Regions from separate parts of the Rhodococcus sp. B7740 genome, predicted to be linked through region 1. Evidence: riboswitches for the same ligand, from Rfam matches in the RefSeq annotation. Region 1 holds a riboswitch; each other region holds the start of a gene.

The links. A riboswitch is a leader RNA that binds a small molecule or an ion and turns the genes downstream of it on or off. The one in region 1 is predicted to bind S-adenosylmethionine.
Region 2: it holds a riboswitch for S-adenosylmethionine, as region 1 does, so the genes downstream of both, NY08_RS21580 (ABC transporter substrate-binding protein) here and NY08_RS20890 (aminotransferase class V-fold PLP-dependent enzyme) in region 1, are expected to answer to the same signal.
Region 3: it holds a riboswitch for S-adenosylmethionine, as region 1 does, so the genes downstream of both, NY08_RS08635 (bifunctional o-acetylhomoserine/o-acetylserine sulfhydrylase) here and NY08_RS20890 (aminotransferase class V-fold PLP-dependent enzyme) in region 1, are expected to answer to the same signal.

Annotation. Positions count from the first base shown of each region.
Region 1 is NZ_CP010797.1:4,491,616-4,501,984, forward strand. It holds gene NY08_RS20885 (Pls/PosA family non-ribosomal peptide synthetase) at 1-2,830, opposite strand, end outside; SAM riboswitch class IV at 3,043-3,158, shown strand; gene NY08_RS20890 (aminotransferase class V-fold PLP-dependent enzyme) at 3,213-4,544, shown strand; gene NY08_RS20895 (hypothetical protein) at 4,700-5,200, shown strand; gene NY08_RS20900 (YbaK/EbsC family protein) at 5,221-5,694, opposite strand; gene alc (allantoicase) at 5,839-6,822, opposite strand; gene NY08_RS20910 (membrane protein) at 6,827-7,831, opposite strand; gene NY08_RS20915 (TetR/AcrR family transcriptional regulator) at 7,884-8,528, shown strand; gene NY08_RS20920 (DUF6480 family protein) at 8,557-8,781, shown strand; gene NY08_RS20925 (2-oxo-4-hydroxy-4-carboxy-5-ureidoimidazoline decarboxylase) at 8,795-9,292, opposite strand; gene NY08_RS20930 (crotonase/enoyl-CoA hydratase family protein) at 9,412-10,239, shown strand; gene NY08_RS20935 (MarR family winged helix-turn-helix transcriptional regulator) at 10,241-10,369, shown strand, end outside.
Region 2 is NZ_CP010797.1:4,620,206-4,630,574, reverse strand. It holds gene NY08_RS21595 (dipeptide ABC transporter ATP-binding protein) at 1-450, opposite strand, end outside; gene NY08_RS21590 (ABC transporter permease) at 447-1,340, opposite strand; gene NY08_RS21585 (ABC transporter permease) at 1,333-2,313, opposite strand; gene NY08_RS21580 (ABC transporter substrate-binding protein) at 2,318-3,934, opposite strand; SAM riboswitch class I at 4,159-4,252, opposite strand; gene NY08_RS21575 (hypothetical protein) at 4,357-5,106, opposite strand; gene NY08_RS25320 (HNH endonuclease signature motif containing protein) at 5,242-7,137, shown strand; gene NY08_RS21560 (TfoX/Sxy family protein) at 7,299-7,637, shown strand; gene NY08_RS21555 (LLM class flavin-dependent oxidoreductase) at 7,736-9,091, opposite strand; gene NY08_RS21545 (WhiB family transcriptional regulator) at 9,296-9,634, shown strand; gene NY08_RS21540 (HAD-IIA family hydrolase) at 9,722-10,369, shown strand, end outside.
Region 3 is NZ_CP010797.1:1,868,900-1,879,268, forward strand. It holds gene NY08_RS08625 (ABC transporter substrate-binding protein) at 1-349, shown strand, start outside; gene NY08_RS08630 (MFS transporter) at 362-1,501, opposite strand; SAM riboswitch class IV at 1,836-1,958, shown strand; gene NY08_RS08635 (bifunctional o-acetylhomoserine/o-acetylserine sulfhydrylase) at 2,131-3,480, shown strand; gene metX (homoserine O-acetyltransferase MetX) at 3,474-4,622, shown strand; gene NY08_RS08645 (DUF3017 domain-containing protein) at 4,638-4,955, opposite strand; gene NY08_RS08650 (bifunctional methylenetetrahydrofolate dehydrogenase/methenyltetrahydrofolate cyclohydrolase) at 4,967-5,824, opposite strand; gene NY08_RS08655 (pentapeptide repeat-containing protein) at 5,881-6,489, opposite strand; gene NY08_RS08660 (tRNA (cytidine(34)-2'-O)-methyltransferase) at 6,523-6,987, shown strand; gene NY08_RS08665 (DUF6764 family protein) at 7,546-8,100, shown strand; gene NY08_RS08670 (SDR family oxidoreductase) at 8,153-8,899, opposite strand; gene NY08_RS08675 (winged helix-turn-helix transcriptional regulator) at 8,965-9,288, shown strand; gene NY08_RS08680 (methyl-accepting chemotaxis protein) at 9,444-10,369, shown strand, end outside.

The sequences.
Region 1 (10,369 bases):
GGAACGTGCGCGCCGAGTCCATCAGGCGCTCGGTGGCCCACACCTGCCAACCGATGCGGCTGCGCACCGGGTGGTAGCCGCCGACGAGGCCGATGCTGAGCACCCGCACCGCAACGACGGTGATCAGCGCGAACACCGCCAACGACACCAGCGTCGCCACGGGCAACATCACCAGACCACGCTCGAAGGCGTCGAGCACGGAGTCGGCGGTGTGAATCCACCAGCCCATCAGCACCAGGCTGACGCCGATCGAGAACAAAGCCATGCCGGACAGGAACAGAGATGCGACGCCGTAGGCGAAGACCCAATGGGTTGCGCGTGGTGGAGCTTCCGCGGGCCACGGATGATCGGCCTTGCCGACCTTCTGAGCCGGCGAACCGGACCACATCTGGCCGGCCTTCACGCGTCCGACGACGGCGGAGCCTGCCGTGACGACCGCGTTCTTGCCGACCTTGGTGCCGGGCAGCAGCGTCGAGCGGGCACCGACGGTGGCACCGGCACCGATCTCGATGCCGCCGATGTAGACGAGATCGCCGTCGATCCAGTGACCGGACAGATCGACCTCGGGCTCGATGGAGCAGCCGTCACCCAACTCGAGCAAGCCGGTGACCGGCGGCAGGGTGTGCAGGTCGACGCCCTTGCCGATCTTGGCACCGAGAGCGCGCGCGTAGTAGACCATCCACGGTGCGCCCGACAGGTTCGACGCACCACTGGCATCGGTCAATCTCGTTGCGGCCCAAAGCCTGATGTGCATACTCCCGCCGCGCTCGTACGCGCCCGGTTTCAGCCCGGCCAACAGGATGCGCGATCCGATCACCGAGATCGCCATGCGGCCGACCGGGGTGATGAACAGGACGAATGCCAGGAGCACCCACCACCAGGACAGCGTCGGAGCCCAGGGCACGTCGCCGAACCAGGACATGACGTTGAACAGCAGTCCGAGCCAGGTGACCCACTGCAATCCGGTCAGGGTGGTCAACGGAACGGTTGCAGCGATCTGCGCCCATTGCGCGGTGCGCGAGGTCGGGGCGACTTCACGGGGAACGGCCTCGACGACCGGCTTCAGGTCGTCGAGATACTGCGCCAGCGAACCCAGCCGCGGGTGGTCGTAGAGCTGCGCGACGGTGATCTCGGGGAACCGCTCGCGCAGCGCCGTCACCAATTGCGCGGCCGACAGCGAACCGCCACCGTTGGCGAAAAAATCGGCGTTCTCGTCCGCGATCTGCGCGCCGAGGATGTTGGTCCACAGTTCGGCCACCCACCCCGCCGTGCCGCCGAGCGAGGAGGCACCCGCCATGCCGGGCAGGGGCCACGGCAGGGCATTGCGGTCGACCTTGCCCGAGGTACGCGTTGGCATCTCGTCGACCAACGCCAGGCGCGGAACCAGCGCCGCAGGCAACTGTTCGGCGAGCAACTCGCGAGCGGCTTCGAGATCGAAATCGGGGTTGGTGCTCGCGAGATACCCGACGAGCACCGAGTTACCGGCAGCCGTCTTGCGGATGGCGGCCGCCGCACCGCCGACGCCCGGAAGTGCTTGCAGCGCATTGTCTATCTCGCCGAGCTCGATGCGTCGACCGCCGAGCTTGACCTGGTCGTCGGCGCGACCCTGGAACAACAGACCTTCGAGCTCCAGCTTGACCAGATCGCCGCTGCGATACGCCCGTTCCCACCCGAGGGACGGCATGGGCGCGTACTTCTCGGCGTCCTTGGCCGGGTCGAGATACCGAGCGAGTCCGACGCCCCCGATGACCAGCTCGCCGACTTCGCCGACCTGCACCGGGGTGCCGGAGCCGTCGACGACAGCGAGGTCCCAGCCGTCGAGGGGGAGCCCGATCCGGACCGGACCCTTGCCGTCCATGATCGCCGCACAGGCGACGACCGTCGCCTCGGTGGGGCCGTAGGTGTTCCAGACCTCACGGCCCTCGACGGCGAGGCGCTCGGCCAACTCCGGCGGGCAGGCTTCGCCGCCGAAGATGAGCAGCCGCACCGCTTCCAGAGCCACCGCGGGCCACAGCGACGCCAGCGTCGGGACCGTCGAGACGACACTGATGTCGCGGGAGACGAGCCACGGGCCGAGGTCGAAGCCGGACCGCACCAGAGACCTGGGCGCGGGAACCAGACACGCGCCGTGCCGCCACGCCAGCCACATCTCCTCGCACGACGCGTCGAACGCCACCGACAATCCGGCCAGCACTCGGTCGCCCGGACCGAGCGGATCCTTCTGCAGGAACATGCGGGCCTCGGCGTCGACGAACGCCGCTGCGTTGCGATGACTGACGGCAACGCCCTTGGGAGTGCCCGTCGAACCCGAGGTGAAGATGACCCACGCGTCGTCCTGCGGGGTGGGCGGTCCGGCATTGTGTTCGGTGAGGTCGTGCTGAGGAACGTCCTGCTTGGGGGCAGTACCGGCGGCGATTCCGCCCGCGGTGACGATGGCCGTCACCTGCGCCTCGCCGAAGACCAACTCGGCCCTCTCCTCGGGGTCGTCCGCGTCCACCGGCACGTAGGCAGCACCGACCGCGAGGATCGACAGGATCGCGACGTAGAGGGAGAACGAACCCGACGGCATGCGGATTCCGACGCGATCGCCGCGCCTGACACCGGCGTTGGCGAGCCACTGAGCGCCCTCGGCGATATCGTCCAACAACTCGGAGTAACTGACCGACACGGCACCGTCGTCGATCGCGGGGGCGTCGGGGAAACGATGTGCCGTGTCGCGGAGGATGTCGATGAGCGTCCGGGCGGGTGGAGCCTGCGGCGAGCGAAGAAACGCCGCCGGGGCAGGTGCTGTGTCCGCGCTCGAACCCGGCAGATCGTTCTCTCGATGCACAGACAACCGGGCGTCCTTCTCGTTCGTTGCAAGTAACTCTGCGTTGGCAAGTGATTCTGTGGTGCTGGCGAGCAGCAGCGCCGTTGGTTATCTCACGTTCTGTTTGCCAGCAGGTGAACGAGCGCGCCTTCCCACCGCGGGAATCCTACTGCGGCGCAGGGGCGAGTCCCGGCTTGACAAAACGGCAGCGAGTTTGCGAGTGTCTCTCCCACGGTCACGAGTACCAGCATCAAGCCCCGGCTAGCTGGTCGGCAACCCTCCTCCGCGGTGGGGTGCTCCGGGTGACGACCAGGCTGATGCCGGAAAACCGGCGCGGCAAGCGCGGACTCGTTCACCACGTCCTTCGGTTGCGGGTCCCTCGAACGTGAGGGCTTGATCTGTCATGACATCTGTACTCTCCCGCCCCTGTGCTCCTTTTGCCCCTGTTTCGGGCACGGATCTACAGGTGCCGCTGGTCCACGGCGGCACATGCACTTACGCGAACTTCGATTACGCCGCCAGCGCGCCGGCCCTGGACGCGGTGACCGATCGGATCGCCGAACTGCTGCCGTTCTACTCGAGCGTGCATCGGGGTGCCGGCTACGCCTCACGGGTCTCGACGGCGGCGTACGAGAAGGCTCGGGTGACGGTCGCTGATTTCGTTGGTGCGCACAGTGATTCGGTGGTGGTGTTCACACGGAACACCACCGACTCGCTGAACCTGCTGGCCGCCTGCGTGCCGGGCGATACCGTGGTACTCGACATCGAACACCACGCGAACCTGCTCCCGTGGCGCGATCGACGAGTGGTGGTGGCGGCGTCGACCCTCGCCGAGACCATCACGCGGCTCGACGTGGAGCTCGCCGCGAAACCTGCTGCACTACTGGCGATCACGGGCGCATCGAACGTCACCGGTGAGGTACTTCCCATCGCGGAACTCGCAGCACTGGCGCATCGGCACGGCGCACGCATCGCGGTGGACGGTGCCCAGCTGGTTCCGCATCGGCGGGTCGACATCGCCGCACTCGGCGTGGACTACCTCGCGTTCTCCGGCCACAAGCTCTACGCCCCGTTCGGCGCGGGAGTGCTTGTGGGCACACGTGATTGGCTCGACGCCGGTGAGCCGCACCTGGCCGGCGGCGGCGCGGTGCGCAGCGTGAGCATCGACAACACCGACTGGGCCCCGGCACCGCAGCGGCACGAGGCGGGCACGCCCAACGTGCTCGGGGTCGCCGCTCTCGCCGCGGCCTGCGAGGCCATCGCCGGATTCGACGGTGCCGAGCTGCAGGCGCACGAGCAGGAATTGTCGTCCCGACTGCGGCGCGGCCTGACGGATCTGGACGGCGTCGAGCAGCTCCGGGTCTGGGCCGACGCGCCCGACAGTGTCGGCATCGTCACCTTCACCGTTGCCGGACGCGATCCCGGTGAGGTGGCCGCGTACCTGTCCGCCGAACACGGAATCGGCGTGCGCGACGGCAAGTTCTGCGCACACCCCCTGCTGAGCCGGCTGGGGCACGCGGCCGGAGCGGTTCGAGCCAGCATCGGCCTCGGCAGCTCGTCGGCCGATGTGGACCGACTCGTCGACGCTCTCGCCGCCCTGGTCGAGTCGGGACCGAACTGGCACTACGCGGAGGATGCCGGCTGGTGGAACCCCGTACCCGACCCGCGACCCTTCCCCGAGCTGGCCGACGGGGCCGCCGGGGTTGGATCCCCATGCAGCCCCGCAGGCCGTTAGCATGGCGTCATGACCGTGAGTGTCGTGTGGACGGGCAACCGTCACTGGAGCAACAGATACGTGGATCTGTGCCGCACTGCGTCCGGGTCGTGTTCGAGTTCGGCTCCGCTCCGACCGAATGCGTTCACCGACTTCCAGAAACAGGACCACCACTCATGTCGCACAACTTCACCCGTGTCGCCGTCGAATTCTCTGCAGGTTGGACCGAACTGACCCTGCCGTCGGACGGTGACGTAGTCCGGATCCAGGCCTCCGACCTGCGCGAATCCCAGCAACACCGGGCCCGGGTGCGGGCCGAGGCAATCGAGCGCGGCGAATCTGCCGTCAGCGCAGCAGTGTTTCTCGACCTCGAGGTCCACATCGCAACCGATGCGCGGACTGCACGTCGGGAATTCGCCGCACTGGACGCGCCGACCAGCCCGGCGTCCATCCGCTACGTCGGAACACCGGCGGGCCTGGCCAGTTTGATCTCCGATGTCACCGCGGCCGATGTGGCCGACGGCGTGACGTTGACGGTGCCAGGCGATGTCGCTCGCCAGTCGGTACTGATCAACAACGCAGTGTTGCCGCTGCTCGAATCGCGCGGCACCCGACTCGACATCGACGTCGTCGACTCGGTCCTCGGCGCACCGATCGCCCCGACACTCGCGTCCTGAGCCCCGACAGCGGGGCAGGGTCAGGTGACGTCGATCGCCAGACCCGCGGTGATGCGCACCAACTCGGTGAACGTGGACCGAAAGATCGTGTTGGTGTGACCGGCGGCCGCCCACACCTCGGCGTACCAGGCCAGATCCTGGTCGACGAACGTGTCCAGATTGGTGGGGTGGCCGACCGGTGCGATGCCCCCGATCGGCTGCCCGGTTGCGTGCTTGGCCGTGTCCAGGGGCGCGCGCATCAACGTCCCGCCCAGACGCTCACCGGTGTGCTCGAGATGAACGTTGTGGGCACCGGAAACCAGTAGCAGTACCGGCTCGTCGTCGAGCAGAAACACCATCGACTTCACGATCGCACCCACTTCGACGCCCAGCGCCGCGGCAGCATCGGCGGCGGTGTGCGTGCCCTCAGGGCTGTTGACCACCACACCGTGATGGCCGCGAGAGATCAGAGTGTCGGCAACATGGGCTGCATTCGGATGAAGTAGCCGGGTCATGTGCCAACCCTATTGCCCCGCGACCGTTTACGCAGATGCTTGCTTATCCGGTCGTTCCGCAGGCTCCACTCCCGCCCTACTGGGTCGTTCCCGCAGGCTCCACTCCCGCCCTACTGGGTCGTTCCTGCAGGCTCCACTCCCGCCCTACTGGGTCGTTCCTGCAGGCTCCACTCCCGCGAGATCACCGAACAGTCTCAATCGCGCCATCCCGCCGTCGGGGAAGATGTCCATGCGCACCTCGGAGACCGGGGTGTCGTGGGTGAGCACGAAGCGATGCCGGGTGTCGGGCTGCAGCGTCGTACGTGGCAACAGTTCGATCCACTCGCCGTCGCCGAGCCGGCCACGCAGAGACGCCGCACCGGGCGCGTTTCCGAGGAAGCAGGTGGTGTCGAGTTCGGCCAGAGAGATGAGCCCGGTGCCGGCGAGCTGCACCTGAACCCAGTCGTTCGCCTCGTTGCGTCGACGCGAGGTCTCCCAGCCTTCACCCATCGACCGTGGGGGTCCGGGGAAGAGCAGGTTGTTGGGCGAGCTGTAGAACATGTTCGAGCATGCCGAGACGTACGCGCCGTTCTCGAGTGCAGCCAGGTCCACCGGCCCGGCAGCGAGAAATTTCGGGTCGGGCTTGCCGCGGCCGAGCACCCGCAACCGCGCCACTCCGCCATCGGGATAGATCGACAGCTTCACGTGCGTCCACCGAGCATCGGAGGCGACGGTGAACCTGTTCTCGCTGTCGCCGTCGACCGAGCTGCGCGGGACGATCGTGGTCCACTCCGTCTGGGTGTGAAGCTCCTCCGGTGACGGAAAGCCGTCGACCTCGGCGGCCTCGATCGAGATCTCCGGCGGATAGTTTCCGGTGAACCACGCGGTGTCGACGACGACCGCCGAGACGACACCCGGCGCTCCGAGACGAACGATGGCCTCGTCGTAGCCGGCCTCGCGTCGGCGTCGTGTCTCCCACCCGTCGTAGATCTGGCCCTTGTGTCCGAACGTCGCCGTCGAGTAGTCGGCTTTTCCGGGCCGGACGAGATTCTCCTTCTCCGCGAACGTCTCGTCGTTCGCCCACACGACTGCGCCTCCGAGTGTGCGGACGGCGAGATCGGGCAGTGGCAAGGGGAAGTTGGCGGTCATGGGATCACACTTTACTGGTCGCGCGTGCGGCCACCGGGTTGTGTGCGGACCGGCGACGCAGTGCTGCCGCGCCCATCAGCAGCGTGCCGATCACGATGTACAGAGCAAGTGCGAGTGCGGGTTGCCCCAGTCCGGTGCCGGAGAAGTACACGATGCTGCGCACGCCCTCGGTGCCGATGCCCGGGGTGATCCACCGACCGATGGAAGCGTAGAGCGAGGGCAGGACGTCTGCCCCGAAAGCGCCTCCCGCGCTTGGGTTTCCGAGAATCACGAACAGTACGATCGCGGCCGGAACCGCGGCGACCCCGATCAGTGCGCGCAGGCCCATGGTGAACAGGCCGGTGGCGAAGACCACGGCGGTGCCCAGTAGCGCGAGCGGAAACCAATGGCCGGCAAACGTTTCCAGGACATGGGTGGTGAGAAAGGCGCCGAGTGCGCCCGAGGTGACGGCGTAGGCAGCGAGAATTCCGACGTGCGAAAAGGTTTCGCGACGCGACTGTGGTGCCCCGATCAGCAGTCCGAATGCTGCCGCCAGCAGGTAGCCGCCGACGACCCAGCCGACCGAGAGGTAGAAGCCGGACAGCCCCCGGTTGTCGTGTACTCCCACCGGAATCTCGTCGCGGACCACGAACTGGCGACCCTGCGAGGCCTCGACCTCGGTGAAGATCGATTCGAGGGCGGTGGCCACGGAACTGCCTGCCGCGCTCGCGGTGATGAGGGTGTCCGTTCCGTCGGCACCGAGGACGTACGCCCCGAGAATGTCGCGGTCGCGGAGCAGTGAACGGACCTCTGCGGTATCGGCTGCGGTGCGTGCCGCGAGCGGGGTGCCGTCGATGGCGTCGAGGCGGTCGGCGGTCTGTTGGTCCAGTCCCTCGGGGAGGCCGGGCTCGGTCACCACCGCGATGGGGATCGCGTGCGGCGTCGGCTGATGGAAGGCCGAGACGTAGCTGAGGATGAAGCCGAGCTGAAGTACCAGCACCGCGGCAGCGAGCAGTGACATCTTGCGCATGGGTGACTCCTGAATCTTGTCGATACCCGAGGTATTCAATACTCTAGGTATCGTGAATGCGGAGGAGCAAGAAAAGTGGGGGCCGACACAGGATCGGCGACGACCCCAACGCACCGACGTTCGGGACCGACTGCTCGCCGCGGCAGCCGACGAATTCACCGAACGTGGCTATGCCGCAGCGAAACTCACCGATATCGCCGACAGAGCCGGCTTCACCAAGGGAGCCGTCTACTCCAATTTCGAGTCCAAGCAAGCGCTGTTCGCCGAACTGCTCGCCCGCCGTTCCCTCGACCTCGCCGCCCGCGTACTGGCCCACGTATCCGATCTGGACTCCGGTGCAGCGGCAGGAGCGGGCGGCGGCGAAATAGCGTCCTGGGTGGTGGCCGAACCCCGGTGGCCCCTGCTGACCGTCGAATTCGGCATCCTCGCCGGACGCGACCCTGCCGTCGCCGAGCGCTACCGCACCGACCGTCGCGCGCTGCGCGGGGAGCTCGAACGCCTCATCGCCGAGCACGCAGGGCGGTGGGGAGTCGGCAAGAACTTCGATGCGCGACGCCTCGCGACGTCACTGGCGGCATTGATCTCCGGATTGGCCGTCGAACATTCGGTGGATCCGGAGGAGATCGACGAGGGAGTCATCGCCGACGCGGTGTCGGAACTGTTCGCGGGAGCGATAGCCAGGACACATCTCGATTGAGCGAGACCGCACCGGGTAACCGCAGAAGATGAATGCCCAGAATCCAGACCCCGACGTCACCACAGGACTCGAAGCGGGAGGCGGCGTCACGCCAGGAGACACCCCGCTCGCCGAAACCGGAATCGGCGGTCCGAATCACGAGCCGCCGCAGCGCAGCCGGGTGATGCCCATCGTCGTCATCTGCGTCGTGGCATTGCTGGCGATCCTGATCGCCGGTGGACTGATCGGTCGCGTCGTCGGTTTGTTCGGCTGATCCCCGACCGAGCTCAGTACTGGGGCCAACCGCCTTCGGGCCCCAGCAAGCGATCCAATCTGGTGTGGTTGATCTTCGCCAGCTCGTCGCGCATGATCTTGCGCTCGGTCTGATCGTCGTTGTCGAGGCGATGGCCCAGATCGACCAGGATGTCTCGCGGCTCGAAGCCCTCGGGCTCGAACAACCGGCTGGACGCGTACGGGTAACCGAACCGGTCCTCGTACGCCCTGGCCGCAGTTCCCAGTGCACCGCGAGTGTCGGTGTCCATGGCCGCGCACACCTTGCTCGGCTCCGGCAGCGTCGCGGCGAGCGAATCCACATCCCCGTCCGAGAGTTCGGTCAGTTCCGCGTCGGCTACGGCGAACAGGTCAGCCCGTGAGCGGTACCTGCGGCCGTCGGCCACCCTGGACGCCCACGCCACCGAGCAGCAGCACTCGTACAGCGCATGGACCGCCTTGCGGCGCGGCAGATCGTTGAACGTCTCCAGGCCCAGTCCCTGATGCATCAACATGAGTCGATGATGGGCGCGATTCGATGCATGTACCAGAGCTGAGCAGGGACTTAGCGCAGACGTTACGCGCCGTAACATGCGGTGCAGCAATGTGCGACGCTGCCGCTAGGCTCGCAGGCATGACGGAACGAACCTGGAACGCCTTCTCCGTGGAGATCGCGGACCACATCGCGAACGTGACACTTCTCGGACCGGGCAAGGGCAACGCCATGGGCCCCGACTTCTGGAGCGAAAGCCCCGAGCTGTTCGCGCAGCTCGACGCCGATCCCGAGGTCCGGGCTGTCGTGCTCGCGGGCTCCGGTAAGAACTTCACCTACGGACTCGACCTCGCCGCGATGGCAGGAACATTCGGTCCGCTGATGGCCGACAAGGCGTTGGCCGGTCCCCGGACGTCGTTCCACGACACCATCAAGACGATGCAGAAGGCCATCAACGCGGTTGCCGACTGCCGCAAACCCGTCGTCGCGGCGGTTCAGGGCTGGTGCATCGGCGGCGGCGTCGACCTCATCACCGCCGCGGACGTGCGGTACGCGAGCGCCGACGCAAAGTTCAGCGTGCGCGAGGTCCGGGTCGCGATCGTCGCGGACATGGGGTCGTTGGCCCGACTGCCCGCGATCATCGGCGATGGCCACATGCGTGAGCTCGCTCTGACGGGCAAGGACATCGATGCCGCGCGCGCCGAGAAGATCGGCCTGGTCAACGACGTGTTCGAGGACCACGACACCACCCTGGCCGCTGCTCGTGACTGCGCCGCCGCCATCGCCGCGAATCCGCCTCTGGTGGTGCAGGGCATCAAGACCGTGCTCGACCATTCCCGATCTTCCAGCGTCGACGACTCGCTTCGCTACGTCGCGGCCTGGAACGCCGCCTTCCTCGCCTCGCACGATCTCACCGAGGCGATCACCTCGGTGTTCGAGAAGCGACCGGCGCAGTTCACCGGTAACTGACGTGGTCGAGTTCGCCGAGGAACTGGGCACGCAGCTGGTTCGGCTGCAACGCTTGCGCGAGCGGAACATCGCCCAGATCTCGTCTTCGGGCGGTGTCGACGGGGCTGCTTACGTATGCTTGTTCCGCCTG
Region 2 (10,369 bases), 130 kb from region 1:
GTCCTGCGGATACTGCCGCGCCCGCACCTCGGGGTTGTCCAGCCCGGCTTCGGTGAGGATCCGAATCGCCTCGATCTTCGCGGAGCGGCGATCGGCCAGACCGTGCACCCGCAGCACCTCGGCAACCTGGTCGCCGACGCGAACAACCGGGTTCAGCGAAGTGGTCGGATCCTGCGGGACGAGCCCGATGTGGCGGCCGCGCAACCGGTTCAGCGTCTTGTCCGACGCCGTATCGAGCCTTTGCCCGTCGAACGTCACCGATCCGCCCACGATGCGTCCGGAACCCGAGAGCAGGCCGATGAGGGCGTGCGCAGTCGTCGACTTTCCGGAGCCCGATTCACCGACCACGGCCACCACTTCACCGCGGTCGACGGTGAACCCGATGCCGGAGACGGCGGTCGTCTCACCGTAATTGACGTGCAGATTCTCTACTTCGAGAATGGGGCTCATCGCGATCGCCTCTCGAGTGCATGCCCGAGGCGGTGCGCGGACACGACGACAGCCACGATCACCAATCCCGGCAATGTGGTCATCCACCATGCGGTGGCCAGGAAGTTGCGGCCCTCGGAAATCAGCGATCCCCACTCCGGGGTGGGCGGAGCAGCACCGAAACCGAGGAAGCTGAGCGCCGATACCGCGAGAACCGCCATACCGAATTCGACTGCAGCGAGAGCGATCACAGGGCCGTACGAGTTTCTGAGGATGTGCCTGCGGAAGACATCGAACCACCGCACACCCGAGGCGTACGCCGCTTCGACGTACAGCGATCTGCGCACCCGCAGTACCTCCGAGCGCATCACTCGGGCGAAGTTGGCTATCAGCGTGACTCCGACGGCGATAGCGACGTTCACGGTGCCGAAGCCCAGTGCGGTCACCAGCGCCAACGAAAGCAACAACGTCGGAATCGACAGCAGGACATCGACGATTCGCATCAGCACCGCGTCCACGATTCCGCCGACGGCGCCCGAGACCAGACCGATGATCGAGCCGACCACCAGTGCGATACCGACCGCCAACAGCGTTGCCGTCAGCGACAGTCCGGAACCGTGGACCACTCGGGTGAAGACGTCACGGCCGATGTTGTCGGTGCCGAACCAGTGCGACGCGCTGGGTGCCTGGAGCTTGTCGGCCGGCGTGCCGACCAGCGGGTCGCCGCTGGCGAACACGGACGGGAACAGCGCGAACCCGAGAGCCGACAACAGCACGATCACGGAGGCACCGAGCCAGATGTGTTTCACCACGTCTCGCAGACCTCGTCGCCGCGTGGGTACCGGTGCTGCTTCGCTTGCCTCGGGACTCGTCGAATGGACGGCAGGTTCACGAATCAGGATGTCAGACATGAGCTTTCTCCGGTTCTGCACTGGCCTGCGCGGGCCGGTATTCGCGCACGATGCGCGGATCGATCAGCGGATAGAGCAGGTCGACTGCGAGATTGACCAGGACGAAGACCAGCGAAGTGAGAACGACGATGCCCTGCACCACCGGAATGTCCTGCGCCAGCACCGACGTCTGGGTCAGACGTCCCACTCCTGCACGCGAGAAGACCGTCTCGACCACTACCGATCCGGCCAGCAGGGTGCCGACCAGGACCCCGGCAATCGTGAAGGCGGGGATCGAGGACAGTCGCAGAACGTGTCGAGTTTGCACCCGCAGGCGTGAGACCCCCTTGGCACGAGCCACATCGACGAACGGCTGCTTCCACGTGGTGGCCATGCTGGTGGCCAGAACCTGGGCGATCACAGCGCCGGTCGGTAGAGCGAGCGTCACGGCAGGTAGCACCAACGACGCTGCGCCTGCGTCACCGAATGCGGGGAACCAGCGAAGTCGGAACGAGAACAGTTGCAGCAGCAGCAGTCCTACCCAGAACGTCGGCACGGCCACCCCGAGCGGTGGGAGGGCGAGCAACAGGTTCTTCAGCCATGCGATCTGGGTGTACGTGGCGGTGTAGGCCACCGCGGATCCGAACACGACCGCCAGCACCAGGGCAGTGGCCGCCAGACCGAGTGTGCTGGGCACCGCGTCGAGGATGGCCGTCGTCACCGGTTGGCCGGTGGCAATGGACAATCCGAAGTCGCCCTGCACGGACCCGACCAGTGAATGCCAATACTGCACCAGCACCGGCTGATCCAGGCCGTAGCGAGCCTGCAGTTCGGCGATGGCCGCAGCGTCCGCCGGCGTGCCCGATCCGGCCGAGTCGACGGCAAGACTGACCGGGTCCGAGGGAAGGAGGAAGAGAACGATGAACGAGATGGTGAAGGCGGCCCACAGCACCGCAAGTGCCTGCAGTACTCGCTGCCCGATGTAGCGGATCACGGCGCTACTGCCCGCTCAGCCAGGTGTCGAAGAACTGCAGGCGGGCCGAGGCCTCGAACTTCAGATCCTGCACCGCCGAAGCCGCGCCGACGGCCTGCGAGAGCTCGATCGTGGGGATCCACAATCCGTTGTCGAGGATCTGTTCCTGCGCGGTTGCGAGAATCTCGTTGCGCGCTGCAACGTCCGTGGCCGAGAGCTGCTCCGTCAACGATGCATCCAGATCCGGAATCGGGCCGCGCGCATTGAGGTTGCGGCCGTCGACTGCGAACGAAGTGCGCAGAATGTCGCCGTCGGCGCGGGTGCTGTTGTAGTACGTGGAGTCGTAGTCCTTGGTGCCTTGCCGCGCCGTCGCCTCCGACGTGGACACCAGCTCGAGCTGTAGGTCGACGCCGACCGCGCGCAACTGCTGCTGGGTCAACTCCAGGATCGCCTGGTTGCCGGCGAACACGGCCGAATACATGACCTTGAAACTCAGCTTCTGTCCGTCGTTTTCGCGTATTCCGTCAGCACCGGGAACCCAGCCCGCGGCGTCGAGGAGCGACTTCGACTTCTCGGGATCGTAGGTGACATCTGCGAGTTCGACGTAGCCCGGGGTAGCACTGGCCAATGTGCTTGTGGCCGTTCGGAAGTCCGGTCCGAGGACCGTGTCGACGAGTTCCTGACGATTGATCGCCGGCACCAGAGCCGTCCGGACGGCGGGGTCCTGCAGCGCACCGCGAGTGACGTTGGGCTGAATGCCGAACGGAACGCCGGGGTTGGATGTCGTGAGGATCCGGCCACCGACCGCCTCGATCTGCGGCGCGTCCTGCGGCAGCGCGTCACTGACCGCGTCGAGCTGGTCGGAGGACAAACTGCCGGTACGTACACCCGACTCGGGCACGATGGTGAATTCGATGCGGTCCAGGTACGCCTCGCCCTCGTGGCCGAATACCGCAGAGCCCCAGTTGTATCCGGTTCGCTTGGCCAAGGTGACGGAGCGGTCCTGCTGGTAGTCCGCGTAGGTGAACGGTCCCGATCCGATGTTGGTACCCAAGCACCGCGACTCGGCCGACTGCGCCGACGTCGCAGTGGACTGGATTCCCAGCTGAGGTGTCGAACTCGCCTGGAGGAACTGCGCATTGGGTGCCGAGAACTCGATGCGGACCGTGAGCGGATCGACGACCGTGGCACCCTGATATCCGGTCAGGTAGCTGGCGGCCAGTGGCGCCTTGGCGGCACCGAGGGTTGCGGTGATGGCATCGAAATTGTCCTTGACGGCGGTGGCGTCGAGCGGGGTGCCGTCGCTGAACGTCACTCCGTCTTTCAGCTGGAAGGTGAACGACCTCGCGTCGGGACTCACTTCCCAGCTCTCGGCCAACCACGGTTCGATCTCGCCGGTCTCCGGATCTTGATCGGTGAGTGAGTCGACCACCTGTCGGGTGACATAGATCGTCTGATTGGTGCCGGACTGCGCGGGGTCGGAGCAGGTCGGGGCCCCGGACAGGCCGTAGCGCAGCGTGCCGCCCGGCTGGGCGGGGCCGGCATCGGCATTCGAGGTGGTGGCGCTACCAGCGCACCCGGCGAGCAGTGTGGCGGTGGCGGCGATTACTCCGGCCACCAAAAGAACAGGGCGAGTGGACACGTGGGTGTCTCCGGTATCTGGTCGATCGCACACGAACTCCCGCGTCCGAGCCACGTGTGCCCAGGAAGGAGGTCGTGCAGATGGTGAGGTGAGGTGTGGTGTCGAAAAGTACGGTGCCGAAATGTCAGCTAAGACAGGTCGAACCGTTCAGACGGCACAGATCCACATGGAGACGGCGGCAACCGTCGACGAAACCTGAGGCGACTCGGGTGTTCACGTAAATTCCTCCATCGGTCCCGGCGGTAGCACCCTCACCCGACGAGCGGGGGGTTGCTGCGACGTCATAGAGCCAGGTCTCTCGGTCGCTCTGGATGGTCCTACGTTTCAGATACTACGAGAGGGTCGGCGCAGTTGCCAACCGGGGTAGGAATTGCGCACGACGTGGGACTCGGAATGGACGGCGGCCGGAATCACCCCAACAGTCAGACGGCAACGGTCAATTCAGCGTCTTCGCTGCCGATAGGTTCCGAATCGATGTGTTGCTCTGACCTGTTCGATTCGTGATCGCACACGCGTCGCACCCAATAGCCGATTGTTTCGTCGGCCGCGGCGAACCGATCCAATACATCCACACACAGCCAAGTTGCGACCGAGAAATCCTGCTCCGCAGCATCCAGCCCGATCAGCGTCAACTCGTCGGCCACAGCAAGTAGCGCGTGGTCGACTTCGGAACCTGTGCGTTCGAGCCACGCCAACGCACGCCGCAGCAGCATCCAGTCGGATGCGAACACACGCTCGGTAGCCGATTGTCTGCACAGTTCCGCCGTCGCAGTGAGGGTCTCGACGACCGGTATGGACACTGCGCCGTCCAATTCGGCGAGCAGCCCTCTATCGGAGTCGATCAAGTCGGCCATATACCGCCAACGGGTGGGGAGGTCGAAGTCCTCGGACCACAATTCCGTCGTGCCGAATTGGAGTCGGGTGACCAATTCTCTCGGCGAACTGCACGAAGCGAAAAAGCGAAACGCGTCGTTCATCTCGATCATCCCCATTGGGTCACACGCAGCTGACGGACACCGGCTCGACACACGAGTGGCGGAGTTACTGACACGCAGCACGATCGTCACCGAAACCAGCGCCGCTGCTGTGGTCGTTAAGTCGGCCTTGACCGTTATTGAACGCCCTGACCAGCGCTGGCGCGACTCGGCGTTACGCAGAATCGACAACGTCACACTATCGATCCATCTGTTATGCGCCACATACCGATTCCAGGTTGGCGATTCTGCTCGGTTCGACCGTCTCGCAGCGTGCCCATGCGGAGAACGTGTGTTCGAAAGTGTGTCGGTGGGTCGCGATAGATTCTGTGCATGCTTTCGGGGGACGGCGGATCAGGGGTGGACGGCATCGAGACGGTGCCGCCCGCCCCTGAGGTGTCCGATCCCGACTTGTCTGTGTTGGTCGACCGGGTCGAGTCCGCGGTCGCGGAGTTGGCCGGGCAGGCGTCGGTGTCGTGGTCGAACGCGGACCGGCGCGCGGTGGTTCAGCGGATGGAAACGGCGACCAGGTCTCTGACGGCGCACTCGTACACCTGGCTCAATGAGCTGATCTCTCAGCACGGCCTCGATGTGTATCCGGGATCGGTGCCGTCGTCGGTGGCGTGGATGCTGCGGATCACCCCGCGAGCAGCCGGTGCTCGGGTGCGTCTGGCTGCCGAGTTGGGTGATCGCACCGCCCTCTCCGGGGAAGTCCTGCCGCCGTTGCTGCCGCACACTGCTGCTGCGTTGCGGGCGGGGCTGCTCGACGCCAAGCATGTGCAGATGATCCGCGAATTCTTCCGCCACCTGCCCCGAGACGTCGACCCGCAGACGCGCGAGCTCGCCGACGAACAACTGGCGGGCTACGCCTCGACCAGGCGACCCGACGACTTCGCACCGTTGGTGGCGCACCTGGATTCGATCCTCAACCCCGACGGCGACCACGACGAAGACGAGGACGAAGACGAAGACGGGAAGCCACCGAAACCACCGAAACGCAGGGATGCGTTCTTCTACCTCGGTGAGCAGGGTGCCGACGGAATGTCGGAAGGAAAATTCTGCGTCGACCCCGAACTACGGGCCTACCTCGAAGCCTTGTTCTCCAAAGCCGCGAAACCGGGCGTCAACAACCCCGCCGACCCCACATCGATCATCCACGACGAGACCGGCGGCAAGGACAGCACGAGTGACGGTGCGCGTCCCGATCCTGCAGCAGCCGAACCGGATTCGCCCACACCGAGTGGCGTCTGCGATACCGACACCCCACCGCCACCGGAGCCGGACGACCGTTCGACGAGCGATCAGGGACTGTGGAGCGATGCGGGACTGTGGAACGACGGTTCATTCGACGGCGACGATCCCTGCGACGGTGATGGCCGGTGCGGTGACGGCCTCGACTGTGGTTGCGGCACAGGGCACGACGACACCACAGAACCACAGGACACTGCTGAGCCCGGCGACACAACCGACCCGGACCTCGCAACCAATCCCGACGACGCCGTCGGATCCGACACCGACGACGCACCGGACACCGCACCGGACACCGCAGCACGCGACGCTGCCGCCGCGCGGGATATCCGCACCCAACGCGAACGCCAACACGACGCCCTCAAACTCGCGCTCCGGCACACCCTGGCTTCCGGGACACTCGGCACCCACCGAGGCCTACCCGTCACCGCCATCGTCACCATGACCCTCAAAGACCTCGAAGCCGGCTGCGGCTACGCCATGACCGCCACCGGATCACGGGTGTCGATCCGCGACGCCATCCGCATGGCCTCCCATGCCCACCACTACCTGACCATCTTCGACGACCACGGCCGAGCCCTGTACCTCGGCCGATCCAAACGCATCGCCTCCGCCGACCAACGCATCGTGCTCATCGCCCGCGACCGTGGCTGCAGCTTCCCCTCCTGCACCCGCCCCGCAACCTGGTGCCAAGCCCACCACCTCACCGACTGGAACACCGGCGGCCTCACCGACATCGACTCCCTCACCTTCGGCTGCGACATGCACCACGCACTCGTCGGTACCGGACCCGGCAAGTGGGCCACCACCAAAACCGGAGCAGGACACCGGTACCCGGGCCGCACCCTGTGGCACCCACCCGCCGGAATGGATCCCAAACGCCGAGGCCTGATCAATCACGCCCACCACCCCGAGGAAGTCCTCTACCCACCCGACCAGCACGACGATGCAGGCGACGAAGAACCACGACAACCCGCCTGACGATCCGAACCAGTCTCAGGGCACAGCACTGCCTCGAGGACACCGCTCTGCTTCTGCACAACCTGCTACCGACACAGCAGTCCACACACGGGGTGATTCGCGGTTGCGTCCGATGCGGAACGGGTCTTCGATGAGTGCAGCGACCACCGGGGAGGCAGCACATGCCGTACGACGAGCTACTCGCAGACCGCGTCCGCGCCACTCTCGCCGATGAAGCGAATCTGCGCGAGCAGAAGATGTTCGGTGGTCTGGCTTTCCTGGTACGAGACAAGATGGTGGTGTGTGTCGGCACAGGCAGCCGTGCGCTGCTGGTTCGTGTCGACGGTGTGCGCGAACCCGAATATCTCCAGCGGGAGGGAGCACACCACGCCGTGATGGGTCGAGACCGGTCGATGGGCCAAGGGTGGATCACCATCGACGCTGCATCGCTGACGATCGAAGCAGCACTGGAGTTCTGGGTCGCTGCAGCCCTGGAGCACAACGCCAACAGTGCGGACTGAACGCAAACTCCGGTCGTACAACGGGGGTCTATGCGGCTGCCAACAACAGGGTCACTGCCTTGGGTGCTATCACGATGAACTCGGCTATCGGCCTGGCATCAGCTGAAGGCACCCCGGTATCGGGCAGCCGGATGCGACGCGGGCAGTCTGTCCCGGCCGGTGAGTTTGGCTCGGACGGTGCCCCGGCCGTACTCCCGTTGCGCCAGCCCGCGTTGCCGAAGAACCGGCATCAGATGTTCGATGAATTCCAGGTAGCTGCCCGGGATCGTCGAGTTGATGACGTTGATCCCGTCGACGCCGGCGTCGCGCCACTGTTCGAGACGATCGGCGATGGACTCCGGCGTTCCCACTACCCGCCCGCTCCGAGTCCGCATGTGCGCCAGATCCCGAACGGTGGGTTCTCGATCGGTGATCGCCTCGCGGAGCCACGCCAACGTGCTCTGCGAGCCTTGTCCCTGCACCTGACCGATCGGAGTGTCCAGATCGTAGGAGCCCAGATCTATGCCGATCCCACCCGCAGCGTGCGCGATCATCGCCTCGTCGTCGACGTATTCGTCCAACTCCGCTTCTCTGCGTCGAGCTTCGCTCTCGGTACTACCGATGACGAACGACAGACCCTGGAAGAATTCGAGGTCTCCGGGGGACCTCCCTGCCTCGACGACCAGACGGCGCGTGTCGGCGATGAGCGAGCGCGCGGCCTCGGGTGTGGGAGAGGCGATGAACTGGGCCTCGGCGTTGCGCGCAGCGAAGCGTCGGCCCGTCGGCGACGATCCGGCCTGGAACAACAGTGGTGTCCGCTGCGGAGACGGAGCCACGAGATGCGGGCCCTCGACGCTGTAGCGCGCACCGACGTGATCGATCTTGTGCACCTTCGAGAAATCACCGTGTCGACCGGATGCTTTGTCCTGCAACAGAGCTCCGTCGTCCCACGACCCCTCCCACAGCTTGTACACGACGTCGACGTACTCGTCCGCCCAGGCGTATCGATCCTCGTGCAGAGCCAGATCTCCGTAGCCGAAGTTGCGCCAAGCGTTGGGTGACAGGCTCGTCACGATGTTCCAGGCGATACGGCCGTTGGACGCGTGATCGAGCGTGGACATCTTCCGCGCGAAGTTGAACGGATGCTCCTGCAGAATCGACGAGGTCAAGGCGATCCCGAGATGCTCTGTCGCGTAAGCGATCGCCGACGCGATCACGGTGGGATCGTTGCTGGGAATCTGCAAACCGGACTCGACGAACTTCTCCCACGAACCTCGATGGTCGTCGTACAGCCCCACGACATCGGCAAAGAACACGAAATCGAACTTGCCTCGCTCGAGTTGTTTCGCCAACGACACCCAATGATCCAACGAGGAGAAGTCGGACTGCTCCGCTTCCGGCTTGCGCCACGCACCGTGCACGATATGAGAGGTGGTGTTCATGACGAATGCGGAGAACCTGAGCGGCCGAGTCATATCTGCACCTTGCCACGAATCCCCACGGCCCGGCGATGCTGCAAACACTCCGCAGCCGTCGACAACGCACCGACTGCAGCCCCTCGAATCAGCCTGATTTCAATCATTGCGTCGCACCATCGACCCGGCGAGCCTTTTCGGTAGCGAATCGTTCTGTGCGGGCCGGGTCTCGCGCAGCGTCGACGAAAGGAATGGGTCGCCACGATGCCGAACAACTCTGCCACGTCGAAGAACACCGCAATCGCCATGATCGAACGCAGAATCTCCTCCACCACCGAATCCTGGGATTGGCAGGTCGACGCACTGTGCCGCGGCCAGGACTCGGAGATCTTCTTCTCCCCGTCCGGCGAAGGCCGCTCGGCTCGCCGCGCACGGGAGGACCGCGCGAAGCAGGTGTGCGCGGGCTGCGGGGTCATCGACGAGTGCCGACGATTCGCACTGGCCGCCAACGAACCGTTCGGAGTCTGGGGCGGAACGACAGCCCGGGAGCGACAACAGCACCGAGCCAACTCCCGGCGTGCGGAGGAACTGCAGGCGAGTTAGTACCGTAGTCGCGCCTTCGGTGCGACCGCCGTAGTTCACAATGGATGGGTGAGCGAAACCGAGAAGCCTCAGCAGTGGACGTACCTGATGGATATGGACGGCGTGCTCGTCCACGAGGATCACCTGATCCCCGGTGCCGACACGTTCCTCGCCGAGCTGCAGGCCAACGAGATCCCGTTCATCGTGCTGACCAACAATTCGATTCGCACCCCCCGTGACCTGCGCGCGCGTCTCGCATTCACCGGTCTGGACATTCCGGAGAAGTCGATCTGGACCTCCGCCCTCGCCACCGCGACGTTCCTGGGCAATCAGCGGCCCGGTGGTAGCGCCTACGTCGTCGGCGAGTCGGGTCTGACCACCGCCCTGCACGACATCGGCTACACCCTCACCGACTCCAGCCCCGATTACGTGGTGCTCGGCGAGACCCGGACGTACTCGTTCGAGGCCATCACCACCGCCATTCGTCTCGTCGAGAGGGGTTCGCGCTTCATCGCAACCAACCCCGATGCCACCGGCCCGTCCCGTGAGGGGTCACTGCCCGCCACCGGTTCGGTGGCCGCGCTGATCACCAAGGCCACCGGTAAGGAGCCGTACTACGTCGGCAAGCCCAACGCATTGATGATGCGGTCGGCCCTGCGCGCGATCGGCGGACATTCCGAGAACACGCTGATGATCGGCGACCGGATGGACACCGACGTGCTCTCGGGCCTGGAAGCCGGACTGCAGACCATCCTG
Region 3 (10,369 bases), 2.6 Mb from region 1:
GGACTTCCTGACGAAACTGGGCTTCGTCATCCCGGATGACATCGACGCGTACGTGCCTGCCGACGGCAGTGCGCAGGCGAGCATCCCGCTGGAGAACCTGTCGGTTCTGAACGCGGCCGACGTGTTGATCTGGGGAACCGAGGAGCCCGGCGACCGCGCACAGTTGGAGAAGGAAGCGGTGTACAACGCACTCGAGCCGGTGAAGGACGGCAACCTCGTGTTCACCGACGGTGTGACGGCAGGAGCGATCTACTTCACCAGCGTGCTCAGCCTGCCGTACGTGATCGACAAGCTCACCCCGGCACTGACCGAAGCTCTCGGGGGAACTGCCGCGACCATCACCGGCTGATCCGGCGCGACTCTACGCAGCCGAACGCTTGTCCATCCACATGGCGGTGGCCAGAACACCGAGACCGGCCACCGCCAGGCCCGAGCCGACAGCGGCGGGTGCCGTGTAGCCGAATCCGGCGGCGATCACGGCACCACCGACTGCCGCTCCGATGGCGTTGGCCAGGTTGAACGCGGCATGGTTGAGCGATGCGGCGAGCGTCTGGGCGTCCTCGGCCACGTCCATCAATCTCGTCTGCAGACCGGGTACCACCGAGGAGCCGGACGCACCGATGAGGAACACCAGCAGTAGCGCGGTGATCGGGTTGTGTGCGGCCACGACGAACACCGCAAGGAACACGGCAGTGGCGGCCAGGCCGACGAAGGTGCCCTTGAGCTGGTAACGGTCGGCGAGCCATCCGCCCGCGTAGTTTCCGGCGACCATTCCCAGGCCGTAGATCATCAGGGCGACCGGGACGAGTGCGCGGGCCAGACCGGCGACATCGGTCAGCGTCGACGCGATGTAGGTGTACACCGCGAACATGCCGCCGAATCCGACGATGCCCACGAACAGGGTCATCCACACCTGGCTGCGGCGCAGTGCGCCGAGCTCGGTGATGGGGCTGGTGGTCGGCATCGCGTCGAGTCGCGGCATCCACAGAACGAGCGCGGCGACGGTGAGGGCACCGATGACGGCCACGAGAGTGAACGCACTGCGCCATCCCAGCGCCTGCCCGATCCAGGTCGCCACCGGTACGCCGACGACGTTGGCGACCGAGAGTCCCATCATCACCATCGCCACGGCCTTGGCTCGTTTGCCGGGTTCGGCGAGGTGGGCAGCCACCAGAGCCGCAACACCGAAGTACGCACCGTGCGGCAGACCCGCAACGAATCGCGAGGCCACCAGCTCGTCGAAGCTCGGCGCGAACACGGTGCCGAGGTTTCCGAGGGTGAAGGCCACCATCAGCGCCAACAGCAACATCCGGCGCGGAACGCGGGCAGCCAGGGCTGCGATGGTCGGGGCACCGACGACCACACCGAGCGCGTACGCGGAGATCATGTGGCCGGCCGAGGGCTCGGAGATCCCCATCGTCGTCGCGATGTCCGGCAACAGACCCATCGACGCGAACTCCGTGGTGCCGATTCCGAAGCCGCCGATGGACAGAGCCAGCATCGCGAGCTTGCGGCGGGTGGAGTGCGGTCGGTGACTGACACTCAGGCCACTCGACACCTTGCCGCGCGCAGCGCTGACTCGGGCAAGAGCGGAATCGGTGACAGTCACAGCAATACAACCTTCGTGTGGAGATCGGGGGCAGAGGAAGCGTCCTGGAGTCGAGCCTGTGAAAGAAGGCCGACCGAAGCAGGAACGTAGCTCCGGTCAATTGTCTTCCCGAAGGTGTCCCGTTTTCGCGTCTACGAGCGGTGATAGTCCTCACCCGAGCATCTGCTCGAGTTCCGGCAGAGCCCTTGTTCCGGTGATGTGCCGTCACCCGCTAGGATATTCGCCAGGTCATGAGTGCCAGCATCGAGCCCCGGCTTGCTGGCCGGCAACCCTCCAACCGCGGTGGGGTGCCCCGGGTGAACGACCAGGCCGATCCGGTATGCGAGTGCCGTATCGACAAGCGCGGGTCCGCAGGAAGCGGACCCACTGAACCTTCGGCCCCCAGGGTCCGAAGCCTGTCAGGAGGTTCTCTCATGTGTTGCTGTACCGATACGCCCCGTAGCGCTCGACTTCTCGAGCTTCATTCGATATTCGAATCGTCTTAGACGGACTCGTCCAAAGAAAACGGAGTATCACCAGCCATGACCGATTCCACCCCCGACGTCGTCGACGCCACCGGAGCCCCCACCGAGGATCCGTTCACCGATCCTGCCGCCGACTGGAGCTTCGAGACCAAGCAGATTCACTCGGGCCAGACCCCGGACGGCACCACCAAGGCTCGTGCGTTGCCGATCTACCAGACCACCTCGTACACGTTCGACAACACCGATCACGCAGCTGCCCTGTTCGGCCTGGCAGAACCCGGCAACATCTACACCCGCATCATCAACCCGACGCAGGATGTCGTCGAGCAGCGCATCGCCGCCCTCGAAGGTGGAGTCGCGGCGTTGTTGCTCGCATCGGGTCAAGCCGCCGAGACGTTCGCGATCCTCAATCTCGCGGAGGCAGGCGACCACATCGTGTCGAGCCCGCGGCTCTACGGCGGCACGTACAACCTGTTCCACTACACGCTCCCCAAGCTGGGCATCACCGTCTCGTTCGTCGACGATCCCGACGATCTCGAGCAGTGGCGTGCCGCGATCACTCCGTCGACCAAGGCGTTCTACGGCGAGTCGATCTCGAACCCGAAGAACGACATTCTCGACATCCCGGGGATCTCGGCCGTGGCCCACGAGAACGGCATCCCGCTGATCGTGGACAACACGGTGGCGACGCCGTACCTGCTGCAGCCGTTGAAGCACGGGGCCGACATCGTGGTGCACTCCGCGACGAAGTATCTCGGCGGCCACGGAACCGCGATCGCGGGCGTCATCGTGGACGGCGGGACGTTCGATTGGACGCAGGGCCGTCATCCCAACTTCACCACCGCGGATCCGAGCTACCACGGCGTCGTGTTCGCCGATCTCGGTGCGCCCGCATTCGCGCTGAAGGCACGCGTTCAACTGTTGCGCGACATCGGTGCTGCGGTCTCTCCGTTCAACGCCTTCCTCATCAGCCAGGGCCTGGAAACGTTGAGCCTTCGGATCGAGCGGCACGTGGCGAACGCACAGAAGGTTGCCGCCTTCCTCGCCGGTCGCGACGACGTCGTCTCGATCAACTACGCCGGACTCGAATCCTCGCCGTGGTACCAGCGCGGGCAGGAGTTGTTGCCGAAGGGGCAGGGCGCGATCATCGCGTTCGAGCTGAAGGGAGGCGTTGACGCGGGCAAGAAGTTCGTCAACGCACTCACTCTCCACAGCCACGTCGCTAACATCGGTGACGTGCGCTCACTCGTCATCCATCCCGCTTCCACCACCCATTCCCAGCTGACTCCGGAAGAGCAGCTGGCGTCGGGTGTCACCCCCGGCCTGGTGCGTCTCGCCGTGGGCATCGAGGGAATCGACGACATCATCGCCGACCTCGAGGTCGGATTCAGCGCGGCGGCATCTTGAGCCACAGCTGCGACACAGGCGTTCGTCCGGAGGCGGTACTTCCGTCTCCGGACGGGCGGTTGGGAACCATCGACATCGGTGGTCTCGATCTCGAGAACGGCGCTCGAATCCCCCAGGTCACCGTTGCGGTGCAACGCTGGGGCGAACTCGCCACCGACCGCAGCAACGTCGTGCTCGTCGAGCACGCCCTGACCGGGGACTCGCATGTATCCGGTCCGCCGGATGCCGATCACGCTCTGCCCGGTTGGTGGAACGGAATGGTCGGTCCCGGCTGCCCCATCGACACCGACGAGTGGTGCGTCGTGGCGACGAACGTGCTCGGCGGCTGCGGCGGGACCACGGGCCCGAGCAGCATTTCTCCCGACGGCATGCCGTACGGATCTCGCTTCCCGGACATCTCCATCCGTGATCAGGTCGCTGCCGAGGCGGCCGTGGCCGACGTACTGGGAATCGAGCGGTTCGCAGCCGTCGTCGGCGGCTCGATGGGCGGGATGCGCACCCTCGAATGGATCGTTGGCCATCCCGACCGAGTGGCGGCCGCCTTGGTCCTGGCAGTCGGCGCCAGGGCAACTGCCGACCAGATCGGTACCCAGACGACACAGATCGCCGCGATCAAGGCCGATCCAGGATGGCTCGGCGGCAACTACCACGACACCGGCACCTCGCCGACCGCCGGACTCGGCATCGCGCGACGCATCGCGCACCTGACGTACCGGACCGAGAGCGAACTCGACAACAGGTTCGGGAACACACCGCAGAACGACGAAGACCCGTGGGCCGGCGGCAGATACTCCGCACAGAGCTACCTGGAGCATCAGGCTGCCAAACTCGTCAACCGGTTCGACGCGGCGACGTACGTACTGCTCAGTGAGGCAATGAACCGTCACGATGTGGGCCGTGGCCGCGGCGGAGTAGCCGAAGCTCTTGCGTCCACGCCGGTTCCGACGATCGTCGGCGGAGTCGACTCCGATCGCCTGTATCCGCTTCGCCTGCAGAAGGAGATCGCTCGCGAGCTCCCGCAGTGCCGCGGACTCGAAGTGATCCAGTCTCGCGACGGACACGACGGCTTCCTCACCGAGGCCGATTCGGTGGCGAAGCTGCTCGCCGAGACGATGGAGCTGGCCCGCCTCGGACGGCGCTGACACCGCCGGACAAGGTCAGTCGGTCCCCAGCGGATCGATCGACAGCGACAGAAAGACGATCGCTCCGCCGACGCAGCCCAGCGCCAGCACATCGAACACACGACTGCGCACTTGCAGTGTGCCGACTCGTGTTTCGGGCAGGCACAGCCGCAGGACAGCCGCCAGCAGTGCGGCGCATCCGAAGATGAATGCGCCGCGCCGCCAGCGATCGGCCAGCACCAGAATCAGCGCGGCGAGGACGACGACCGAGACTGCGACGATCGGTAGATTGCGCGTGACTGCAGCGCGAAATCCTGTGTCGAGCTCCCGCCGCGCATCCTCTGGATGGTTCACGTCCGGTTCGCTCAGCTCTCGGCAGCGAGGCGCTCGGCGCGCTCGACGACATTTGTGAGCAGGAAGGCCCGGGTCAGCGGGCCGACGCCGCCGGGGTTGGGCGACAGGAATCCGGCCACCTCTGCGACATCGCCTGCGACGTCGCCGCGCAGTCCGTCCTCGGTGCGGGTGACCCCGACGTCGAGCACCGCAGCACCCGCCTTGACCATGTCCGCAGTGATCAACCCGGGCACTCCGGCAGCAGCGATGACGATGTCCGCGCGTGAGACCTCGGCGGCCAGATCACGAGTTCCGGTGTGGCACAACGTCACTGTTGCGTTCTCGGAACGCCTCGTGAGCAACAGGCCGATGGGTCGCCCCACCGTCACTCCGCGGCCGATGACCACCGCGTGCGCACCGTCGAGAGCAACGTCGTAGCGGCGCAGCAGGTGCACGATCCCGCGAGGTGTACACGGCAGTGCGGCATCCTTGCCCAGTACCAGCCGTCCGAGATTGATCGGGTGCAGACCGTCGGCGTCCTTGTCCGGATCGATTCGCTCGAGCGCAGCGTTCTCGTCGAGATGCTTCGGCAAGGGCAGCTGGACGATGTAGCCGGTGCATTCGGGGTTGGCATTGAGTTCGTCGATGACGGCTTCGAGATCTGCCTGGGTGATGTCCGCGGGCAGATCGCGACGAATCGAGGTGATGCCGACCTTGGCGCAGTCGTTGTGCTTGCCCCGGACGTACGCGGCCGAACCCGGATCATCGCCCACCAGCACGGTCGCCAGACCTGGGGTGATGCCCTTCTCACGCAGCGTTGCCACGCGGGCGGTGAGATCGACGAATATCTCGTCACGGGTCGCTTTGCCATCGAGAATCGTTGCAGTCACCCGGTCATTGTTCCAGGTTCGGCGTCAGCAGCGGCGCACCGGTCCGATCACCACCGTCAACCCTCGACGACGAGCCCATGAGCTGCCGCATAGGCCACCGCCTGCATCAGTTCGATCTTCGCGTTGCGCACGCTCGCGCTCACCCACAGAGATGCGTCGGCAACGGCTCCACGAAGATCCGCCTCGTCGAACTTCGCATCGATTGCCCGGGCACCCGAGAAATCGACCGAGCGCACGGTTGCCTTCCGGAAGTCTGCGGACACGAGGTTCGCTTCCCGCATCCGGCACCCCGTCAGATCGAGGCCGCGAAGGTCCGCGTTGCCCAGCGATGCGAGGGTGAAGTCGACTTCGTCGTAGGTCGCTGGACGCATGCGACTGTCGACGAACACGGAGCCCATCATGGTCGAATGGCGAAAAGTGCTGTGCTGCAGATTGGTCCGAGTGAAAGTGCACGATCGAAATGCAGAGTTCGTATGAACCGATTCGGTCAGGTCGGTACCGGTGAAGTCGCATTCGGAGAACACCACCGAGTCGGTTCGGACGCCGCTCATGTCCGCGTCACGAAAGGTACATCGAACGAACTGCCTACCGGTCCACTCCTGCCCGTCGAGCCGCGTGTCGGAAAAATCCTCACCGATCGTCTGTTCGTCGTCCACCTGCCCCATACTTCCCGGGCTCGTGATGGCAGAGTGAACCGGGTGTTTCGACTCATGTTCTTCGAGCCCCGCATTCCACAGAACACCGGCAACGCAATACGCCTGGTCGCCGGGACCGGCTGCGAACTGCATCTGGTGGGCCCGCTCGGCTTCGACATGTCCGAGCCGAAACTCAAGCGGGCAGGCTTGGACTACCACGATCTGGCCTCGGTGACGGTGCACGCGGACCTGCCCTCGGCCTGGTCGGCGCTCGCACCGACTCGCGTGTTCGCCTACACCGCGCACGCTTCCCGGTCCTACGCGGATGTCGCGTACGAACCCGGCGACGTCCTCCTGTTCGGACCGGAACCCACAGGATTGCCCGACGACGTCCTGGACGACCCACACGTGACCGATCGGCTCCGTATTCCGATGGTTCCGGGCCGCCGATCGTTGAATCTGGCGAACGCGGCAGCAGTGACGATGTACGAGGCATGGCGCCAGCACGGGTACGAAGGCAGCGTCTGACGGGACTGCGTCGGAACGCGCGCTGACCGGGACGGCCCGCGACGCCGTACTCGCGGCCGACCGACCGTGTTGCCGACCCGGATGCGGTTGTCGGGATGCCGGTGCACGACCCGCGCCACTACGTAGAACTCTCCGACGGAGGCGAACGGCTGCCTTCGGCATCGGCGGTGAAACTCATTGTGAGCGTCGACAAATCGTCGGAGACAATCGGCAGCTGCCCGGTAACGATTTTCTTTCGTTCGCCCGGCACCCAGGATTGCTGCCGCTCGGAGCCCCCAGCCACCTCGGGCACGAGCAAGAAACCTGTTCGATGCACTGAAATATCAAGTGATGGAACAGAATTCGCCGCATCCGACACCGAACACGATAGCGACCCGAACATGCCTTGGACGGTCCCAACCGCGGCAGCCGGGGTGCGCGAAACCGGACTTCTACGGCGATCCGTCACCGGATGCCTGCGGCACCGTTACACAAACTGCGCCTGCTTGCTGCCATGGACTGGCGGGGCGGGGTACCGTGTGCCGCACCGACCCGTTTCGCTCGTGAAGGAGCTTTCTGTTGTTCTCTGTTTCCCTGCCCCGTCTCGCTTCCCCTACCTCCTCCTCCGCGCGCACATCCAGTCGGTTCTCCAGTCGAATTGCCCGCACCGCAGCAATATTCGCCCTGGGCTCGGGATTGACGGTCGCCGCCCTGTCGGGCACGGCCACTGCGTCGGCAGCCCCCGTCAACTGCGTGTCTCCGCCTTCGGCCAACGACATCCAGGTCGACGACACCGCGAGCTGCGGAGCGACCTCGAACGGCACCGGACGGGCCACCGCAGGTGCTGCCGACAGTGGCACCGCAGTCAGCGTCAACGACGGCCCCGGCGCGACGACCACGTACGCCAACGGATACGGCGTCGCCCTCGGAGCGAGCAAGAATGCGGGCACTGCCTACGCACTGGCACTCGGTGGCGGAATCGCGCACTCGTGGGCCGATGCCGGGCAGACGACCCTCGCAGTCGCCGGGTGGGGATCCGGTGCCACGTCCGAGGCTCAGGGCGTCGATTGCGTCGGCCCTCTGTCGCTGGCACTGAACCTCACGAGCGGTCAGTTCTGCGTTCTCGGTAGCTGACACCGCAGAGGCACGATTTCGAACCGGTCGAACGGAGCCGATTACCCGGCAGTCACTGCTCGAGGTAATCGGCTCCGCCGACATACACGGTGTGACCGGACTTCTCGATCGGCATGATGGAAGCGTCCACCACAGCCGCCGCGAATTCGGCAACCGTGGGAAGCGCACCCTGTGCGGTGCGAGCGGCCACTGCATCAGGGTTTCGGCGCTCCAGGAGAGTCACCACGATGGTGCCTTCGATCATGTCGCCGGACACCACAACCAATTCGATGCCACGAGAATCGAATTCGGGAATCATCCCACGTAGAGCGTCCTCGCCTGCTCGCTTGCTCTCGGCAATGGGCTCGTACTCCACGGGGACCGGCTTCCTGCCGTGAAAATGCGCCTGATGACTGGTGAGAAAGACGATGCGTGAGCCGGGTTCCATGCGTTCGGCTGCGGCGCGAGCCATCGCCAGCTGAGCATCGCGGTTGATACTCATCGCGTAACCGGGATCGGCACCGAGCTCGAGCCCACCGGACGCGTTGAGCACCAGTACGTCGAGAGCGCCGAATTCGGCAGCAACCGACGCGAGCATCGCATCGATTGCCGCCGAGTCGGTCACGTCGGCTCCGATAGCCAGCGCTCGGCCCCCGCTCTTCTCGATCGCTCGCACCACACCGTCGGCTCGGCGCTTCTTCTCTCGATAGTTCACGGCAACCATCGCCCCCGCCGCACCCAACTGAACCGCGGTCTCCGCTCCGATGCCACGAGACGCACCGGTGATCAGCACCGATTTCCCTGCCACACGCTGCGTCATCGCCACTCTCCCTTTGCTTCGATTTTCGAATTGCTTCGATTTTCGAACCACTATGATCAAATGCGATGGAAATGGCAAGCGAATCCCGCCGATCGATGACGGCCGTCCTCGACCTCCTGGGGCAGCGGTGGAACATGCGCATTCTGTGGGAACTACGTGGCGGCCCACTCGGGTTCCTCGAACTACGACGACGCACCGACGACATCTCGTCCAGCGTTCTCGCCACCCGACTGCGCACGCTCGTCGATGCGCGAGTGCTGCTCAAGGACTCGGACGGGTCCTATCGCCTGACCGAACTCGGCGACGAGTTGGGGCCGGCACTCGAACCTCTCTGGCTGTGGGCGCAGCGCTGGAACGAGGGCAGACACACCGACGATCACCGCCCCTGAACAGCAGAATCAGCTCGATCGACGTCTCCGATCCTCGGCAGCGTCGGGGCCGACGCCGGGAGCAGAACACGATCGAAGGTCGCGTGTGCCGAACATCGAGTGGATCTGCGCGGCCTGCAGAATGGTCGGCGCTCGTCGACCGGCATACTCGAGAAATGAGCAATTCACGTGCAAGAGCTCGCCCCCGGGCACTGTCGTTGCACGGCCGCATCAGAGTATTGACGATGAGCGTGGCAGCACTGGCAGTCGCAGTGAGTGCTCTCGCGATCTATCTCGTCGCAGAACAGGCCCTCCGCTCACAGATCGTGGACCGCGTCGAACGCAACAGCGACGCTCTCATTGCCAGCGCCGCATCCGGCGTTCCGGCAGGTCTCTTCGGCTTCGGTATAGAAGACACCGAAGGCACCGCGGTGAAGGCAGCGCTGGTGACGCCCGACGGCACGTTGGTGACGTCGACGACTGGCACCGAGCCCTTCACCAATTCCGACGGAGTTCTGGACGACGCGGAGAAATCTGTCGTGGACGGCACCGTCGAGCAATCGCTGCGCGAGGTACGAGGCTACTACCTGTCGGCAGCACGCACCGGCTCCGGCGGAACGATCATGGTGGCCGAATCGCTCAATGAAGCGTCACCCTTGCTGGCCAAACTCACACTCGCACTCGTCATCGTCGGAGCATTTCTCGTCGCGCTTGCCGGCGTCGCCGGTGCAGCCGTGGCCCGTACCGGACTCAGGCCGGTACGCCGACTTCGCGCGGGCACCGAACGTGTGGCCAGGACCGGGGACTTCGAGCCCATCGATGTCAACGGTGACGACGAACTGGCTTCACTGGCCAACAGCTTCAACGAGATGTTGGCGTCCCTGTCTCGTTCGCGAGCACGACAGGGGCAACTGATCGTCGACGCAGGAGCGGAACTGATGGAGCCCCTGACGGCACTGCGTACGAACATCGACCTACTGATGTCGCTCGACGGGCCCGACGCACCGTCGATGTCCGAAGACCAGCAGGACCGACTGCGCGTCGAGGTCATCGCTCAGATGGACGTCATCATCGGATTGGTACACGATCTCGTCGATCACGC